Regions from separate parts of the Lysinibacillus sp. NPDC047702 genome, predicted to be linked through region 1. Evidence: riboswitches for the same ligand, from Rfam matches in the RefSeq annotation. Region 1 holds a riboswitch; each other region holds the start of a gene.
What was found. A riboswitch is a leader RNA that binds a small molecule or an ion and turns the genes downstream of it on or off. The one in region 1 is predicted to bind S-adenosylmethionine.

Region 1 (4,429 bases):
TCTGATTCCTGATCCTCTTTTAAGCGATATAACCAGGCTATTTTTAAAGCGAAATTCGCCATAAGAAGTGATTCTTCCATAGAAGCTCTGGACACTAAATAAGCAAGCTTAAAACTTATAATGGCATCTTCAACTGTCCGCTCTTGACAGATGTTCATAGGTTTTTGAAGCTCTTTAATATACAGTTCATCGATAAGGAGCATGAAAGGTCCATACGTTCTTGTCATGGATTTATGGTAGGCATAGCCACAATGCGGACAAACAGCAACTTCATATAACAATGGATTTAAGCCCTCATAGACTGGCATGAAATCTGTTTGCTCCTCAACAATTTTATAACGATTAGGACGTACCTTATATGTGGTAAAGTGCTTTTTGCAAAACTTACAATCCACACTACTTTCATAGTAGTAAATGTTAAATGCCATAAGAATCAACTCCTTTACTCTTAATTAATTGTTGTTTCTTTTGTTCTATTTATACGATGGGTATTATCGTTCAATGTATTTAATTTATTATCTTTCATTTTATCAATTCTGTGTTCTTTGGTATACTCCTTTAGAATTATTAAAATGAAAAAATTAATACTTTTTTTGTTTGCAGATGTTTTTATATGTATTCGCAATAGTGTTTATCGGTATAGTGAACAGAAGTTATATGATTTATTTTAAATTTGTCAAATTACGTACAAATGTTGCTGCCGTTATCGAACCAGGTTTAAGAATTAAAATTACGATAATGGGTATTTACGACTATTTTAGCCGATGAATAAAGATGAGGTGTACAAGATGGATTGTAAAATTGTTTTTTTTGACGTAGATGGAACACTTATTAATTATGAAGATGGTTGTATTGAGGAAAGTACGAGGAGGGCAATACATCAGTTAAAACAGAGGGGAATTCGCATTGTTGCTGCTACAGGTAGACCATTATCAATGTGTCAAAGTTTAAGAAGCATAGGAATAGAGACATTTATAACCGCTAATGGAGCGTATGTTAAGCATCAAGATCAGGTGATACATAAAATATCAATTGACAAAACTTTTGTCCAAGCAGTTCAAGCTTTTGCTGAAGAGAATAAACAGAGTCTTTCATTTTTTACAGAACATTTATTTATGAATAACGTACATAAGTCGAGGACTCTAAAAGCCTTGCAAGAAACATTATCTTTATCCAAATTTCCAGAAGCCCATGAAAATATTGTAGAGCAGGAGGTTTATTTAATGTGTTTATATGCTAATGAGGATACTGAGCAAAAATATATAGCACAATTTCCTCATTTAAAATTTAGAAGATGGCATCCATATATTACAAATGTATTGCAATCTGATGTTTCCAAATCGATTGCTGTTCAAGCTGTACTTGATTATTTCAAATTGAGCCCTGAGGAAGCACTTGCGTTTGGCGATGGTGATAATGATATAGATATGTTAGAACAGGTTGGTCTTGGGATTGCAATGGGTAATGGAAGTGAGGCTTTGAAAAGTAGTGCTGATTATATAACGAAGAAATCCATTGAAGATGGCATATATCATGCTTTACAGGAGCTACAAATAATTTAAGAAAGTCATTATTTGAAAACAAATAATATTTTTAGTAAATTTAAAGGAATGACATGTAACCTAAATTTACTAGAGTTTAAAGGAAGAGCTATTAGTTTTTTGACACTAAATGACAAAGGAAAAAACTTTCTTTAGCAAAATAATGAAAAATGATTGAGGCTATACAACTCATAATGTTAACTACATTGAGTATGATAAAGCTAACGATAAATAATGCTTTAGGTGGGATGAATTTATGGCACATCATGTACAATCTCTTATAGAACATTACGGGTATTTTGGCATTATTCTTATCCTTGTTGGAGGGATTGTCGGGTTGCCTATTCCTGATGAAATATTTTTAACATATGTAGGATATAGTGTATATCGCGAAACACTAGCACATGTTCCGGCATTACTCAGCGCAGCCATAGGGGCAATAGGCGGCATTACCTTAAGTTACTATATAGGTTATCGGTTCGGGCTACCTTTATTGCATAAATACGGACCGAAGATTCATATTACTAAACAGAAAATTGATTTTACTAAAAAATTGTTTACAAAAATAGGCCCAGTCTTATTACTGATAGGTTTTTTTATTCCAGGTGTACGCCATCTTACCGCATATATAGCTGCCATTAATAACTATCCATATAGGAAATTTGCTTTTTTTGCTTATGCAGGAGCATTTATTTGGACATTTACTTTTATTACACTAGGAAAAGTACTAGGTGAGAAATGGCGCTATGTAGGATTTTATTTATCTCATTACAGTATTTATCTAATTGTAGTCTTCATCATATTAATGTTGATCATTTATTATTTTTTCAAAAAAAGAAATAAATAAGGGTCTGATTCTTCTAAGTGAAGTGAATGAGACCCTTATTTATTTTTAAGGTAGGATGGCAAATGAACGAACGGGGAATCCAGATGCTTTTTCTGGTTTTGGTACGATATTGAATATGACAGCCCCTTTTGGTGGCAACTGATCTAAATTTGTTAAAAGCTCAATTTGATAAGTATCTTGCTCAAGTACAAAATATTCACCGTCTAACTTACCATTTTTACGAAAATCTGCTGCTGAATCAGTGTCGAAAGTTTCGTGACCAATAGCACTAACTTTTCGTTCTTTGAATAAAAATTGTAAAGCCTCTAATCCCCAACCGGGTATATGATTATGACCCTCAGCATCCTTATTATTGAATGCTTCCTTATTTGGCCAGCGCTTACTCCAATCGGTGCGTAGGGCAACAAATGTACCTGCTTCAATTTCCCCATGCTCAGCCTCAAAGTCAAGAATACCCTGAACACTTAAGGTAAAATCATTATTTTGATCGGCTTCATTCGATTTATCAATCACGATTAATGGTAGCACTAATTCCTTTAAATCTAATTCTTCTAAAAAACGTGTGTCCCTTACAAAATGGATAGGGGGATCAATATGCGTTCCGTATTGTCCGGGAAAAGTGAATTGCTGTGCAAAGAAGCCATCATCATGAGAGAATAAGGTTTCAAATTTTGCGTCCTCAAACATAAAGAAGTGAGGCGAATTTGGTCCAAATGTATGTGTTAAATCTACCCATTTTCTTGATTTCAATAGCTGCACTGCTTGTAAAAGTTCATTAGTCATCGTATTTACCTGCTTCCTATTAATAGTTTGAGTTATTTCCTTCTTGTTCAATCACAACCACAAAAAAGAGTCCTTCTTGGAGAAGAGGACTCTTGTGCAAAGCAACTGATGTAGGTCTTCTCATCTTCAAGGCAAATATTTTGCCAATTGGAGTTAGCACCATACCCAGAGGCTGGTTGCTGAGACTTCATAGGGCCAATCCCTCTGTCTCTCTTGATAAGAAATGCGATATAAGAATTTTCAGAAATAACGATTACAAATACATTAGCATATTTTTTTATAGTTTACAAGTTCAATAGGGATACATGGTTAATATTTTACATACAAAAAGAGCGGCTATATCCAGTTGTTAATAACTCTTCTTAATCGCCCTGTTCGTTATATTGATCTGGAACTGATACATTAAGGGAGATGCTGATCTAGTTAGCGTAAAAACAATGTCTTTAGGGTACCAGAAAAACCAACTAATACGGTTAAGCATTTGTTAGGGAAAGAGCCACGCTGATTAGAGGCTCTTAGGGGAAAGTTAAGTATACAAGTGGGTTCTTATGAAAAGAGCCCTCTTGTAGAAAAGGTGCTGTCACCAGCTTAAAACTAACGTAAGCTTGCAGCATTCACTATCTGTAAATACTATCCGAATATTATCAGGTGTATAGTTTGTTTCAAATTTCATAGTAATACCCGTTGAAATGATTAACTTTTCAACCTCCGATTTATTTGATTTCTGTGCAGCATCCATAAGATCATGTGCAAATTGTTCTGATCCATCAATTTTATCTGTAAGTAGCTGAGCTTGCTGCATAATTCCCTTTACTCGCTTGGCAGAAATTTTTAATTTATTTGTATTTACAGCGGGAAAAGGATTAGTATTTGTCGGCATAGCTAAATATCTAGATGGTTGGTGAAGAGCTGGATGATTTACTATTGCCAATTCTGGATAATAGGTAGGATAGACGAAATATGGATAAGGGTGGTTGTAATACAGCTTAATTCCTCCTATCCACTAGCTGATACCCTATCTTATGTGCAGCAAAGACTTTCGGTGTTCACTGTTTCTAGATATCAAGGAGGGCATTATCAAATGAAGCAGAACAATACAGTGGATGAGCTAGGAAGAGGTAACTAAGTCGATTGGAAATAATGGAGCTTGATCAGAGATGAGCCTGGGCTGATCAAAAGTGAAGGAAACCAGATCGAAAAAGAGTTCAAGCTGATCAAAAATGGAGGGACCTGAGCAAAAAAGAGTTCAAGCTGATCA
Region 2 (4,429 bases), on a different contig from region 1:
TAGCAACAATACATCTGCACCAGCTTCAATTAACGCCTTCGCCTGTACATAAAAATTTTCCTCTAGCTCATCAAAGGTAATTCCACCTGTAACTGATAGGGTTTTTGTAGTAGGTCCCATCGCTCCTGCTACAAAACGTGGCCAATCAGAGGTAGAAAAATCATCCACTGCCTTACGTGCTATATCCACAGCACGTTTATTGATTTCCTCTGCCTTTGCTCCCAGATCATATTCATTTAATACAAGAGGAGTACCTCCAAATGTATTCGTGCAAATAATATCTGCTCCTGCCTCCAGATATTTTCTATGAACCTTTTCAAGCACATCAGGTCTAGTTAGTACAAGATTCTCATTACAGCCATCATATTCCTCGCCACCGAAATCCTCAGCTGATAAGTTTTCATTTTGTAGCATTGTCCCCATTGCGCCATCAAGAATTAAAATTCGTTTCTCTAGTTGCTCTTCAATCAAATGCTTAGCCATTTATACTTACCCCTCTTTTTTGTTCATCCAATTGCTCAATAAATTTCATTAGTTCTAGCGTCATATCATAGCGTAGGAACGGTGTAATAAGATAAATACCATTGAAGTATTGTGCAGCTACCTCCACTAATTCCTTAGCAATTGCAATTCCTTCAAGCGTTGCGCGTTCCTTATCCTCACCACAAGCCTTCATACGTGCTAATGCTTCTTCAGATAATTTAATGCCTGGTACTTCATGATGTAAGAACTCCGCACTTTTATAGCTCGTTACTGGCATAATTCCTATATAGATTGGTACTTCTAAATGCTTTGTTGCCTCATAAATTTCTACAATTTTTTCCTTTGTATAGACTGGCTGTGAAATAAAATAATCTGCCCCATGCTCAATTTTCTTTTCTAATCGAGATACAGCTCGGTCTAATACACGTACATTTGGATTAAACGCAGCGGCTACAGAGAAATTTGCCTTTTGACGTAGCGGCTTCCCTGAAAATGATACACCCTCATTTAACTGTTTGATTAATTGTATTAGCTCCATTGATGATACGTCATAAACACTTGTTGCTCCTGGGAAATCGCCAACCTTTGTTGGATCTCCAGTCACCGCTAATATATCATGAATTCCTAGTGCATTTAAGCCCATTAAATGGGATTGCAGACCAATTAAATTACGATCTCGACATGTAATATGTGTTAGCGGGCGTACCCCATGTGTTTCTTTCAGTAATGCGCCCATTGCCACATTGCTTATTCTTGGAGATGCAAGTGAATTATCCGCCATCATAACCACATCTGCGCCTGCCTCATATAATTTTTTAGCACCTTTAATAAAGCCATCGATTTCTAAATGTCTTGGTGTATCCAACTCTACAATAACCGAGCGTTGACGTTTTACTTTTATATGCAGAGGCTCAAATCTTGATGGTTCTGCCTCACGTACAATCTCTACTTTTTCTGGCTTCGCTAATTTTTCTTCTACCGGAGATAGCTCCTCTAAGTATTTTTTTGCTGCAGCAATATGATTTGGCGTCGTACCACAGCAACCGCCTATTAAACGTACACCTTGATCTCGAAGTGCTACAGCTGCTCGACCAAAATAGTCTGTCTCAGACTCATAAACCACTCGGCCGTCTTCTAAGTCTAGAAGAGATGCATTTGGATATGCTGACATAAATGCCTTCTCAGGAAGCTCTACACCTTCAAATGCTTGAATCGTATGGAATGGACCTAAACGACAGTTAACACCTACAATATCAGCTCCAAGCGCTTCAAGCTCATGTAGAGCGTTATTTAAACTCTTACCATTTTGCAATACTCCCGGTTCATGCATTGAAACTTGCGCAATGATTGGCAACTTGGTTTTTACTCGAAGCATTTTTAATGTCGCTGTTAATTCTTCAAAATCATAATAGGTTTCAAGTAAAAGACCGTCTGGATTCCCTGCAAGTAATACAGTTGCTTGCTCTTCCACAGTCGCTAAAATTTCTTCTAACGTTGCATCGCTTTTTCGGATGCCTCGAATTCCTCCGATAGTTCCTAAAACAAATTGACCGCCATCTGCAGCGGCTCGCTTTGCAATTGTAATAGCAGCTTCATTAAACTGCTGAACACGCGATTCTAATCCATAGCGTGCTAATTTTATGGCATTCGCTCCATAAGTATTTGTTTGAATAATGTCGGCTCCAGCTGCGATATACTCTCTATGAATCTTTTCAATTAATTCTGGTCTTTGAACATTCATTTCCTCATGACAGTACTCCAAGCCATAGCCGTATAATACCGTACCAATTGCACCATCTGCTGTCAGAACATGCGTTTTTAACTTTTCAAGCAATCCCATAAAACTAGCCCCTCTTCCTATTTTTCTATAATAAAAAAGCCTTCTTTAACACAAAGAAGGCTTTTACGTTTCGTAATTTTGTTCCTTCTCATCTTCGACCATAGGGTCTTCTGGATTTAGCACCTGACAAAAAGTTGGTTGCTGAAGCATCATAGGGCCAGTCCCTCAGCTTCTCTTGATAAGAATTTAGTATGAATTTTTTAAATAATTAAAAGAATCATATCGTTAACAAACGTTTGAGTCAAGACTATTTCACGTAACAAAGGATATTTCAAACGAAAAATATAATTTTTTGTCTTATATTCTGCAATTAAGAGAGTTTTTCAGCAATATTCTCCCCTATTTTTTTACCGTTTTGAATACAAGCACCTATACCTACACCAAAATAAGAGCAGCCCGCAATGGATAAATTCGGATAATTTGTTTCGAGCTCTTGTAATAAACCCTGTAATGCATCACGATGAGCTAAATCATATTTCGGCATTTGATCAATCCATCTACTCACATTCACGACATTTGGTTTTTCTTCAATTCCCAAGCTTTTTCTTACATCCTCTAAGGCAACAACCGCTAATTCTTCATCTGTCATCCTACGTAACTTCTCATACGCAGGGTTAATACTTTTATAGAAGAGTCGAACAAGTAATTGCTCATTTGCTGAAGTATGCTTCCACTTGCGGCTTGTCCATGTCGCTGCATTACAGATTACATCCGAATTATGTGACACAATAAAGCCTGTTCCATCAGCTGGTAATCTATTATCGGGTACATCAAATCCTAAATAAATCGTAATGGCTGAGGCAGTATTGAACTGTTCAAAATAACGGTTCAATGTATCATCCTTTAATAAGCTCTGTACAGCTTCATTAGGTAATGCTAAAACAACATGATCTGCTTTAATAACCGTATCATCTGCCAAAGTAACAGTGTAGTGATCCTCCTGCTTGTTGACACTTGTAATGGTAATTCCCTTAATAATTTCTACATCAGTTAACGTTTCTTCAAGACGATCAATTAAAGACGATAAACCATTTTTAAACGAAATAAACTTTTTATTAGCGGCTTTTACAAATTGTTGTCGATTTGCATCAAAACCTTTAACGATACTACCGTACTCATTTTTATAATCAATTAAATAAGGTAAAGTGGAGGCTATCGATAATTGATGTAAATCTCCTGAATACACTCCTGCAAGTACTGGCGCTATTTGGTTTTGTACAAGCTCCTCTCCTAAATAATATGTTAAAAATTCTCCGATAGAGCTGTCCTTTGTAAAGCCTGCATTCGGCAATGTCAAATCCTTTAATGCTTCTTTTTTACCTTCTTCGGATACAAGTGTGCTTTCCTCCAGAGAGTGTAGGCTCATTGGAATGCCGAACGTCGAATCTGCAGGAATGGCATGGAGCTCATTATTTGTGTATATATAGGAAATCCCAGTTTCGTTGTATACCAAATCTTGCTCAAAATTAAGCTCTTCAATCAGTTCCATAACACCTTTATGACGAGCTACAATTGAATCTGCCCCTGTTTCCATAATGAATCCATGTTCGTGAGCAGAGTGCAGCTTACCACCTAGATATGTATTTTTTTCAACAAGCACAAGCTTTACATCTAAATTTTTCTCCTTCACTTGACGCTGCAAATAATGCATCGTACATAAACCCGTAATTCCGCCGCCTAATACAACCACTGTTTCCATATTAACCGCCCCTAATTTTTGTTGTCTTCCTTTAGTATAAACTCTTTTTATTGAAAATTACGCTAAATCCTTTACAAATTTAGCAAAAATGGAGCTATCCAGTGGTTAGGATAGCTCCATTTCTATGACTAAAATATGTATTTTTCCATAATGATACAAAAAAATACTTTTAACCTTAAATCTCGGTCATCAGCTTGCAAAATTGCATAACCTATATATCGCCTTCGGAACCATTAATTTACACATATTAATGGTTTTTATAGTGTTTACAGGCTGTAGATCTTCAGTTGCCACAATAAATACTATACTTGCTATGAATTAATTTAAGTGTTGGGCAACATTTGCTAATTTCTCAGCTGAATTTGTTACTTCTTCAAAGGCAACTCCCAGCTCATTAAGAATCTCCG
Region 3 (4,429 bases), on a different contig from region 1:
CAGGAAGCCAAAGCTAATCACAAATTGCTGCACAATGACGAAACCGACCTGGTCAACATTAGCCGTTAATGTGGAGGCCAAAACGATAAACACAGGTACAAGCGCAGATGCTAAGCTTGTCGCACTGGCAAAGCCTAAGTGAATTAGAATATTAAATAGTGTAACCAATGCGATTGTTGCTAGAATCGGCATAGTATCTAGACCGAGTGATCCAAATACTTTGTCAGATAACCATGATGCACCTTTCGTATTCAATAAAATTGTACCAAGCATTATACCAACCGCAAAGACGATAATTGTTCCCCAAGGAATATGAGGCTCAACTTCCTTCCACGTATAAACACCGATTTTGGGCATTAATAGAATAGCGATAGCAATAATTGTGACTGTTGTTGTGTCGAATGGGTGCAGTTTACCCTCAGTTGCCCAGAAAAATAGTAAAACCATTGACGTGATGATTAAACGGACTTCAGGAGCTTTTAATGGACCTAGTTCTGCAAGCTGCTTTTTGATTACCTCTTTTCCGCCCTCTATGTTGCTAGTCTCAGGCTTAATCAGAGAAATCATAATGAAAAATAAAGCTATAGACATGATAATCGAGAAGGGTGCAGCGTAGAGTAACCAAGCACCCCAAGAAATATCCACATTAAATTGTTCTTGAATAAAATTTAAAGCGACCATATTTTGAGCGGCTGCTGTCTTAATTCCAATATTCCAAATGGAGACGGCCTGTACTGAGGTGATGACAAGTAAGGCAGCGAGTCGGCTATCACGAGGCAAACCAAATGCAGCGACCATTCCAAGTAGTATTGGGACTACTGCGCCAGCACGAGCTGTAGCAGAAGGAACAAAAAATGCGAGTGCTATAGATACTAAAATGGCACCAAAAACGATTGCTTTTGTTTTAGTCCCTACAAGTGAAAGTATCCATAGGGCGAGTCGTTTATGTAAGTTGGTAATTTGCATCGCTGCTGCTAAAAATAGAGCTGCAGCTACTAGGGCTACTGCAGAATTACTAAATCCACTTAAAGCTAATTTTAGGGCACCTGCAGTTCCTAATTCTGCTGTTGGATCGTCTATTGAAGGAGCCAGTCCTAGTAAAACGGTTACCAGTGCGATTATCATGGCAGAGCTGACAGGATATGAAACTGCTTCTGTTACCCAAAGAATGACTGAGAAAGCTAAGATGGCTAAAGCCCGTTGACCCGCAACAGGTAAATCGCCGTTATTAGGTAAAAAAATAATGATGATTAATGAAGCAAAGGCTAAACCAATCCAAAGTGGCTTTAAATTACGTTTTGCGGCTGCTTGTTGAAGAGTAGACATATTTTTTCATCCTTTCTACGATAAACATGACGATTATTGTCTATAACATCGGTCAGTAAAATGTTTTATTAAGAAAATAATTTATCTATTTATTGGAGAAAAAATAAGTAAGTGAAATACTCCCTTTTTACAGCATTAATAGTAGATAAAGAGAAAATATATGGTCATAGAAAAGACAAAAACATCCAAAAAAATATTATTTCTTTTTCTTAAAAGCCGAAGTTACCTTAGGCTCTGTTCCTTTGACTAATCGTTTAATATTTTCGATATGCAATATGATAGCTATGCCAAAAAGTAGCAAAGCTATAATCGTTGGACCTATTCCCGGAATCCATAAATAAGTTGCTGTACAAAAAACAAGATAGAACTCTAAAACACCAACGATTAAATAGTTTGTCGCAAAAGATAAAATGACAAATAGAATAAGTGCAAATAAACCAATTTTCCAATCAACAGCAAGCAATATTCCTATTATGGAAGCTGTACCTTTACCGCCATTAAAGCCCATATGGAATGGGAAATTATGACCCAGAATGACACCTGCTGCTATGAGATAGGTGAAGAGCCAAACTTGCACCTCTGTGTAATGTGTTGCATCTGCTAGATAGATATGTGCGCCAATAATCGCTAACACACCTTTACCAATATCGATAAGTGCTACTAATACCCCGTATTTCCATCCTAGGGAAAGGGTTGCATTGGATGCACCTGCATTCCCATGACCAGTCTTTTTTAAATCTACACCGGATAAAAACTGTGCCACTTTAGAGCCATGAAGACAGCCGATGAAATAACCAACAACAATAAATAGAATGATGGTTGTTATCATGAAAATCCTCCTTTCTAAATAAATATTAAAATAGTGTATGCGTTCATATTACGTAAAGAAGCAGACTGAAGTTTCGGAAAAAATAAAATTTTAGTGTTGACAGAAAAAAAGTCTATGATTATACTGTGTAACAACGATGGAAATTGAATCGCAATACTCTTATCAAGAGCGGCGGAGGGATAGGCCCTATGATGCCCGGCAACCAGCAAGAAATGAACTTGCTAAGGTGCTAATTCCTACAGATTCTTACTTGGATCTGGCAGATAAGGGGAGGAAAACTTGCAACTGCAACCCTCTTCTTAGCTGAAGGGGGTTTTTGTTTTCTACTGAAAAATCCTCCTCATCTCCGGTACCATCGTAAAAAAATAACCACTTGGAGGTATACAATGACAAATTTTAAACCAGAAACATTGCTGTTACATGGGGGCCAAGAGCCTGACCCGGTAACAGGATCTCGCACCGTACCCGTATATCGCTCTACGGCTTTCGTTTTTAAAGACACTGCTCATGCGCAACGTCTTTTTGCCCTAGAGGAAGCTGGCAATATTTACACACGTATTACGAACCCAACTGTAGATGTTTTTGAAAAACGCGTCGCTTTATTAGAAGGCGGTACAGCAGCAGTAGCACTATCATCTGGTGCAGCTGCGATAGCATTTTCAATTTTAAATCTTGCAGGTGCAGGGGATGAAATTGTTGCAGCTAGCTCTTTATACGGTGGTACTTATAATTTATTTGCTAACACACTACCAAACTATGGTATTAAAACGATTTTTGTAGATGAAACAAATCCTGAAAACTTCAAGGCAGCAATCACTGATAAAACAAAAGCAGTATTCGCTGAAATTTATGGTAACCCAAGCTTAAAAGTACTAGATATTGAGGCGGTGGCTAATATTGCACATGAAAACAGCTTACCATTAATTATCGATAGTACGTTTGCTTCACCATATGGCTCTACACCAATTGATTTTGGTGCCGATATTGTTGTTCACTCCGCAACAAAATGGATTGGTGGACATGGAACAACTTTAGGTGGCGTTGTAGTTGATGCAGGGAAATTTGATTGGACTCGTGGTCGTTTCCCAGGATTTACTGAGCCAGATGCTTCCTATCATGGCATCCGATATGGTATAGACACAGCAGCAGCTGCATTTGCTACAAAGCTGCGTGTACAATTACTACGTGACTTTGGGCCAACATTAAGTGCTGATGCGGCATTTAATTTATTACAAGGTTTAGAAACGCTTCATTTGCGTATCCCTAAACATAATGAAAATGCTTTAGCAGTAGCCGAATATTTACGAAACCACCCATCTGTGGAATATGTAAATTATAACGGCTTAGAAGATTTCCCTACACATGATTTAGCTAAAAAATATTTAAGAAATGGCTTCGGTTCTGTGCTTACTTTTGGCATTAAAGGTGGACGTGAAGCAGGGCGTAAATTAATCGATAGTGTGAAATTATTCTCCCACGTAGCCAATGTAGGGGATGCTAAATCATTAATAATTCATCCAGCTTCTACTACACATCAGCAATTATCAGCTGAAGAGCTAATACAAACTGGTGTAACCGAGTCGCTCATTCGCTTATCAATCGGTTTAGAGGCAGTAGAGGATATTATTGCAGATTTAGAACAAGCTATTGAGCAAGTAACAGCTTCACAACAAAAGATTGAAGCATAAAAACATTGGCTAATGTTGTGGCGTTTACGTATTTTCTCATTCGATAAGCCTCATTTGGTAATGCGTAAAACGTTGCTACATCAAGCACTTATCTCATTCGATAAGTTATCTGAAATTTTTTATAAATAATACCTAGTAATTTTATAAGTATTATTGACTTAGTTAAAACCATGTTGTATACTAGGAAATAAGTTAAACGTTCGAAAGGCTACCAACCTAGAACCAATTTACAGCATCGATTTTTTGAATGATTCGGTGCCCAAAGGATACTATGATTCCATTCGTTTTCATAAGTGCTCCCCCACTTTTGAAATATATATGAGTAGCTGCCAAGCCAGCAGCTACTCTCACTAAAAAACTGATGATAAAGGAGTGTTTTAAATGGGAAATGTTTATAGTGCACAAAACATTGCATCTTATCTTATTTACGAACTAAATGAAGGTCATGTGTTTGTGAACAACATGTCCATTCAAAACATACTGGCATCAGTTGAAAGTAAATGGCAACAAACTTTTGGACATTCTGCTTTTGAGGAAAACGTTTATGCAAAAGAGGAAGGCTATACAGTAAAAGAAGTTTTTGAGG
Region 4 (4,429 bases), on a different contig from region 1:
TGATTGTACCAGGTACATTTATGAAGAAGGCATTAAAGGGTGAGCTTCCATTATTACAAGTGGCTCAAAATTTACAGCAAGAGCTGCTTATGCTAATGCCTGAAGATATTGGTACAGAGCCACTAGCACAAGAAAAATATCTAGTGAAAAATGCAAAGAAAATCGCAGTATTAGCTGCAGGCTTAGCAGCACAACGCTTTGGTCCGAAGCTTGATCAAGAGCAAGAGGTATTGGTGAATATTGCGAATATCGCTAACCAATTATTTGCGATGGAGTCAGCTGTATTACGTACTGAGAAAGCAATTGCACGTGATGGTGCTGAAAAAGCACAGCAAAAATTACTGTATACGCAAATCTTCTGTCAGGAAGCATTTGCAGAAATTGAAAAAGAGGCAAAAGATACAATTCTTGCTTCAGCGGACGGAGATGCAGCGCGCATGACGCTATCTGCACTACGTAAGCTAACACGCAACAATCCTTACAACTTAATCGCGAAGAAACGTGAAGCATCTGTTAAGTTGATTGACGCAGAAAAATATGTAGTGTAATAAATAAAACAGCCTAGCTATCTTTAATTGGATAGCTGGGCTTTTTATGGTTGAGACGGATAGAATTCAGAGAGTAACGGATAGATTTACAAAAGTGACTGATAGAAACATCGAAGTGACGGATAGAATTAAGAAAGAGATGGATAGACTGTAGTGGAGTCTGGATTTTGGGGAGAGAACAGCTAAAACTGTTTCATTTTGGTTTGTAAGGTTATGATGGTATACTACAGAAAATGAGGAAGACACAGAAAATTCAGTGTCCTAAAAAGAAAGTAGAGGAGCCTTTCAATGACGATTCAATTTATCCAATATCCAAAATGTACAACTTGTAAGAAAGCGCAAAAATGGCTAAACGACAATGATATAGCGTATGAAGAGATACACATTGTAGAACAACCACCTACAAAGAACGAATTAACTAAGCTATGGCAAACAAGCGGAATACCACTGAAAAAGTTTTTTAATACGTCTGGCATGAAGTATAGAGAGCTTGGTTTGAAGGACAAACTTGCTGATATGACTGAGGAGGAGCAGCTCGAGCTACTTGCTTCTGATGGTATGTTAATCAAACGTCCAATCGTTACTGATGGTAAAAAAGTAACTTTAGGGTTTAAAGAATCTGATTTTGAGCAAGCTTGGAAATAGCCGTAATTATCCTTGTTTTTATAGTAGAAGTATGGCAAACTGAAAGTGAATATATTACATATTTATGGAGGGGTTTTTTGCATGAGCACACCTAAAGACTTACGATACTCTGAAGAACATGAATGGGTAAAAGTAGAAGATGGAAAAGTACGTATCGGTATTACTCACTTCGCACAATCTGAATTAGGAGATATCGTTTTCGTTGAGCTTCCACAAGTCGGCGATGAAATCAAAACAGACGATCCATTCGGTAGCGTAGAATCAGTGAAAACTGTTTCTGAATTATATGCACCAATCTCAGGTACAGTAGTTGAAGTAAATGCAGATTTAGAAGATAGCCCAGAATTCGTTAATGAATCACCATATGAAAAAGCTTGGATGATCGTTGTTGAGCCTGCTGATGCATCAGAAGTTGAAAAGCTTATGACAGCAGAGCAATACGAAGAAATGATCGCTGAATAAGACAAGCCCTAATAGAAAAACGTCGGCATTTACCGACGTTTTTTATTATCTTCATGGCTGGTAAGATAGTTTGCTTCTCAATGGGTGTCTAACATTACCATCGTTAGTGCTTAATTGATATAATGATTATAAGGAAAAGGGATATGTCTAATGGGGGTGGCGTGATGTTCGAGGGAAAATGCTTAATTGTTGAAGGCCGTTCGGATAAGCTTCAAATTGAACCTATTTTAAGTGAAGATGTCACAATACTTTGTACGAATGGTACAATTGGTGTGCATCAATTAGAAGTGTTGCTTGATCCATATGAAGGCTGTGAGCTTTATACATTTTTTGATGCAGATCCATCAGGAGATAAGCTGCGGGCATTAATGGACAGACATTATCCAGAGGCAGAGCATTTACGTACAATGCCAACGTATAAAGAAGTCGAGACAACTCCAAGAAAGATATTAGCAATGATATTGCTACGAGCACATTTCTCAATCCATAATCAATTTATTTTGTAAGGTTGCGTGAAAAAATGGAAGAATGGTCAAAAGAGCAGTGGGTCGCGGCTATCCAGTCGGGGGAAAGAGCTGCCTTTTATTTATATACACCTTTGTGTGGTACATGTGCTGTAGCATCGAAAATGATGATGATTGTTGAGCAATTACTGCCTAAGCTTCAAATCGGCAAAGCAAACCTAAATTTTGTTGAGGAGATTGCTTTAGATCACGAAATCGAGAGTGTACCTTGTCTACTCGTCTGTGATGGCGGAAAAGTGACAGAAAAAATCTATGCTTTTCAATCCGTACCATTTTTATACGAATTGTTAAAAAAATCAATTGACTGAAGTTTGCTAGCATGGTAAAGTAACAAATAGATTACTAAAACATTAAATATATCGAACTCTTATGAAGAGTGGCGGAGGGAAGTGCCCTATGAAGCCCGGCAACCATCACAAAGTGAAAAGGTGCCAAATCACCCAAAGATTTATCTTTGAAAGATGAGAGAACGGTTGAGCGTATAAATACGTGACCCCTTCTACTTGTCTGTGAGTGAAGGGGTTTTCTATATGAGAAAAGGAGTATTCGCTATGATCCAGCTTCAAAATATTACGAAGAAATACAAAACCGCAAATGGCGAATTAACAGCAGTCAAAGACGTAAACCTTTCCATTAATAAAGGTGAAATATTTGGCATTATCGGCTATAGTGGCGCTGGTAAAAGTACGATGATTCGTTTATTGAACGGCTTAGAAAAGCCTACATCTGGTACGGTGAAGGTTAACAATCAAGAGTTTTCATCTATAAAGGGGCAAAAGCTCAGAGATGCTAGACAAAAGGTAAGTATGATTTTCCAGCATTTTAATCTACTATGGTCTAGAACCGTTGCTGAAAATATCGCTTTTCCACTAGAAATCGCAGGTGTTTCAAAGGCACAGCGTGATGCACGTGTGAAAGAATTGATTACCCTTGTTGGTTTAGATGGACGTGATCAGGCGTATCCATCACAGCTATCGGGTGGTCAAAAGCAACGTGTCGGTATTGCTAGAGCGCTAGCCAATAATCCAGAGGTTTTATTATGTGATGAGGCAACCTCAGCACTTGATCCAGAGACTACGGATGCAATCTTGGATTTACTTGTTGATATTAACGAGCGTTTAGGATTAACAATTGTGTTAATTACACATGAAATGCACGTTATTCGTAAAATCTGTCATCGTGTAGCAGTAATGGAGGCAGGAGAAATAGTAGAACGTGGTGAGGTTTTACAAGTATTTCAAGCACCACAAGCCACTATTACGAAAAAATTTGTGTCTCAAATTACAGATACAAAGGAAACGCAGGAGACGGTTGCACAAATAAAAGCAAATTATCCAACTGGACAACTTGTTAAGCTAATTTTTGTCGGCGAAAAAACAGAGCAACCTGTTATTTCACACCTCGTCAAGCACTTTGATGTAGAAGTCAGTATTGTGCATGGTAATATCTCTCAAACGAAAAACGGTGCTTACGGTACACTTATTGTGCAAATTGATGGTACAGAGGCAAATGTTGCTGATGCATTAGGTTACTTAAATACAGTCGAAGTACAAACGGAGGTGATTTCAAATGCTAACTAATCTCTTTCCGAATGTCGACTGGGAGCGAATGTGGACAGCTACCTATGAAACATTGTATATGACTGCTTTTTCAACCGTAGTAACATTCATCCTTGGATTAGTAATTGGAATCGTATTATTTTTAACAAGTCCACATCAACTTTGGGCTAATAAGATTGTTAATTTTTTAACAGGATCACTCGTAAATATTTTCCGTTCACTTCCATTTATCTTGTTAATTATTTTATTAATTCCATTTACGAAATTCTTGTTCGGCACAATCCGAGGTGCCAATGCTGCGTTGCCAGCACTAATTATTGGTGCTGCACCATTCTATGCACGTATGGTATTAATTGCATTACGTGAAATTGATAAAGGGGTAATCGAGGCAGCCCGATCTATGGGTGCTAAAACTTCTACTATTATATGGAAGGTGTTAATTCCGGAATCATTACCAGCACTTATTTCAGGTATTACTGTAACAGCTGTCGCACTTGTTGGGTATACAGCTATGGCTGGAATTATTGGTGCAGGCGGGTTAGGAAACTTAGCTTTCTTGGACGGCTTCCAACGTAATCGCTCTGATGTGACATTAATGGCAACTATTCTAATCTTAGTAGTCGTATTTATTATTCAATGGATAGGCGATATGATTACTGCTAAAACAGATAAACGTTAAAGGTTATTTCGG

Region 2: another riboswitch for S-adenosylmethionine. It lies ahead of ACQKIM_RS19370 (bifunctional homocysteine S-methyltransferase/methylenetetrahydrofolate reductase); the one in region 1 lies ahead of ACQKIM_RS00360 (cyclase family protein).
Region 3: another riboswitch for S-adenosylmethionine. It lies ahead of ACQKIM_RS08155 (O-acetylhomoserine aminocarboxypropyltransferase/cysteine synthase family protein); the one in region 1 lies ahead of ACQKIM_RS00360 (cyclase family protein).
Region 4: another riboswitch for S-adenosylmethionine. It lies ahead of ACQKIM_RS19865 (methionine ABC transporter ATP-binding protein); the one in region 1 lies ahead of ACQKIM_RS00360 (cyclase family protein).

Annotation. Positions count from the first base shown of each region.
Region 1 is NZ_JBNNMG010000001.1:66,871-71,299, forward strand. Features, by position in the region: gene ACQKIM_RS00345 (DUF2225 domain-containing protein) at 1-428, opposite strand, end outside; gene ACQKIM_RS00350 (Cof-type HAD-IIB family hydrolase) at 789-1,562, shown strand; gene ACQKIM_RS00355 (DedA family protein) at 1,798-2,388, shown strand; gene ACQKIM_RS00360 (cyclase family protein) at 2,434-3,171, opposite strand; SAM riboswitch class I at 3,289-3,394, opposite strand; gene ACQKIM_RS00365 (hypothetical protein) at 3,752-4,051, opposite strand.
Region 2 is NZ_JBNNMG010000047.1:6,731-11,159, forward strand. Features, by position in the region: gene metH (methionine synthase) at 1-483, opposite strand, end outside; gene ACQKIM_RS19370 (bifunctional homocysteine S-methyltransferase/methylenetetrahydrofolate reductase) at 476-2,323, opposite strand; SAM riboswitch class I at 2,409-2,508, opposite strand; gene ACQKIM_RS19375 (protoporphyrinogen oxidase) at 2,634-4,022, opposite strand; partial or broken gene ACQKIM_RS19380 (methyl-accepting chemotaxis protein) at 4,341-4,429, opposite strand, start outside.
Region 3 is NZ_JBNNMG010000011.1:20,868-25,296, forward strand. Features, by position in the region: gene ACQKIM_RS08145 (DASS family sodium-coupled anion symporter) at 1-1,326, opposite strand, end outside; gene ACQKIM_RS08150 (glycerol-3-phosphate acyltransferase) at 1,523-2,155, opposite strand; SAM riboswitch class I at 2,312-2,425, shown strand; gene ACQKIM_RS08155 (O-acetylhomoserine aminocarboxypropyltransferase/cysteine synthase family protein) at 2,542-3,843, shown strand; gene ACQKIM_RS08160 (hypothetical protein) at 4,225-4,429, shown strand, end outside.
Region 4 is NZ_JBNNMG010000049.1:28,073-32,501, reverse strand. Features, by position in the region: gene ACQKIM_RS19890 (acyl-CoA dehydrogenase family protein) at 1-548, shown strand, start outside; gene ACQKIM_RS19885 (arsenate reductase family protein) at 837-1,193, shown strand; gene gcvH (glycine cleavage system protein GcvH) at 1,275-1,655, shown strand; gene ACQKIM_RS19875 (hypothetical protein) at 1,820-2,161, shown strand; gene ACQKIM_RS19870 (thioredoxin family protein) at 2,176-2,487, shown strand; SAM riboswitch class I at 2,544-2,647, shown strand; gene ACQKIM_RS19865 (methionine ABC transporter ATP-binding protein) at 2,731-3,759, shown strand; gene ACQKIM_RS19860 (methionine ABC transporter permease) at 3,749-4,417, shown strand.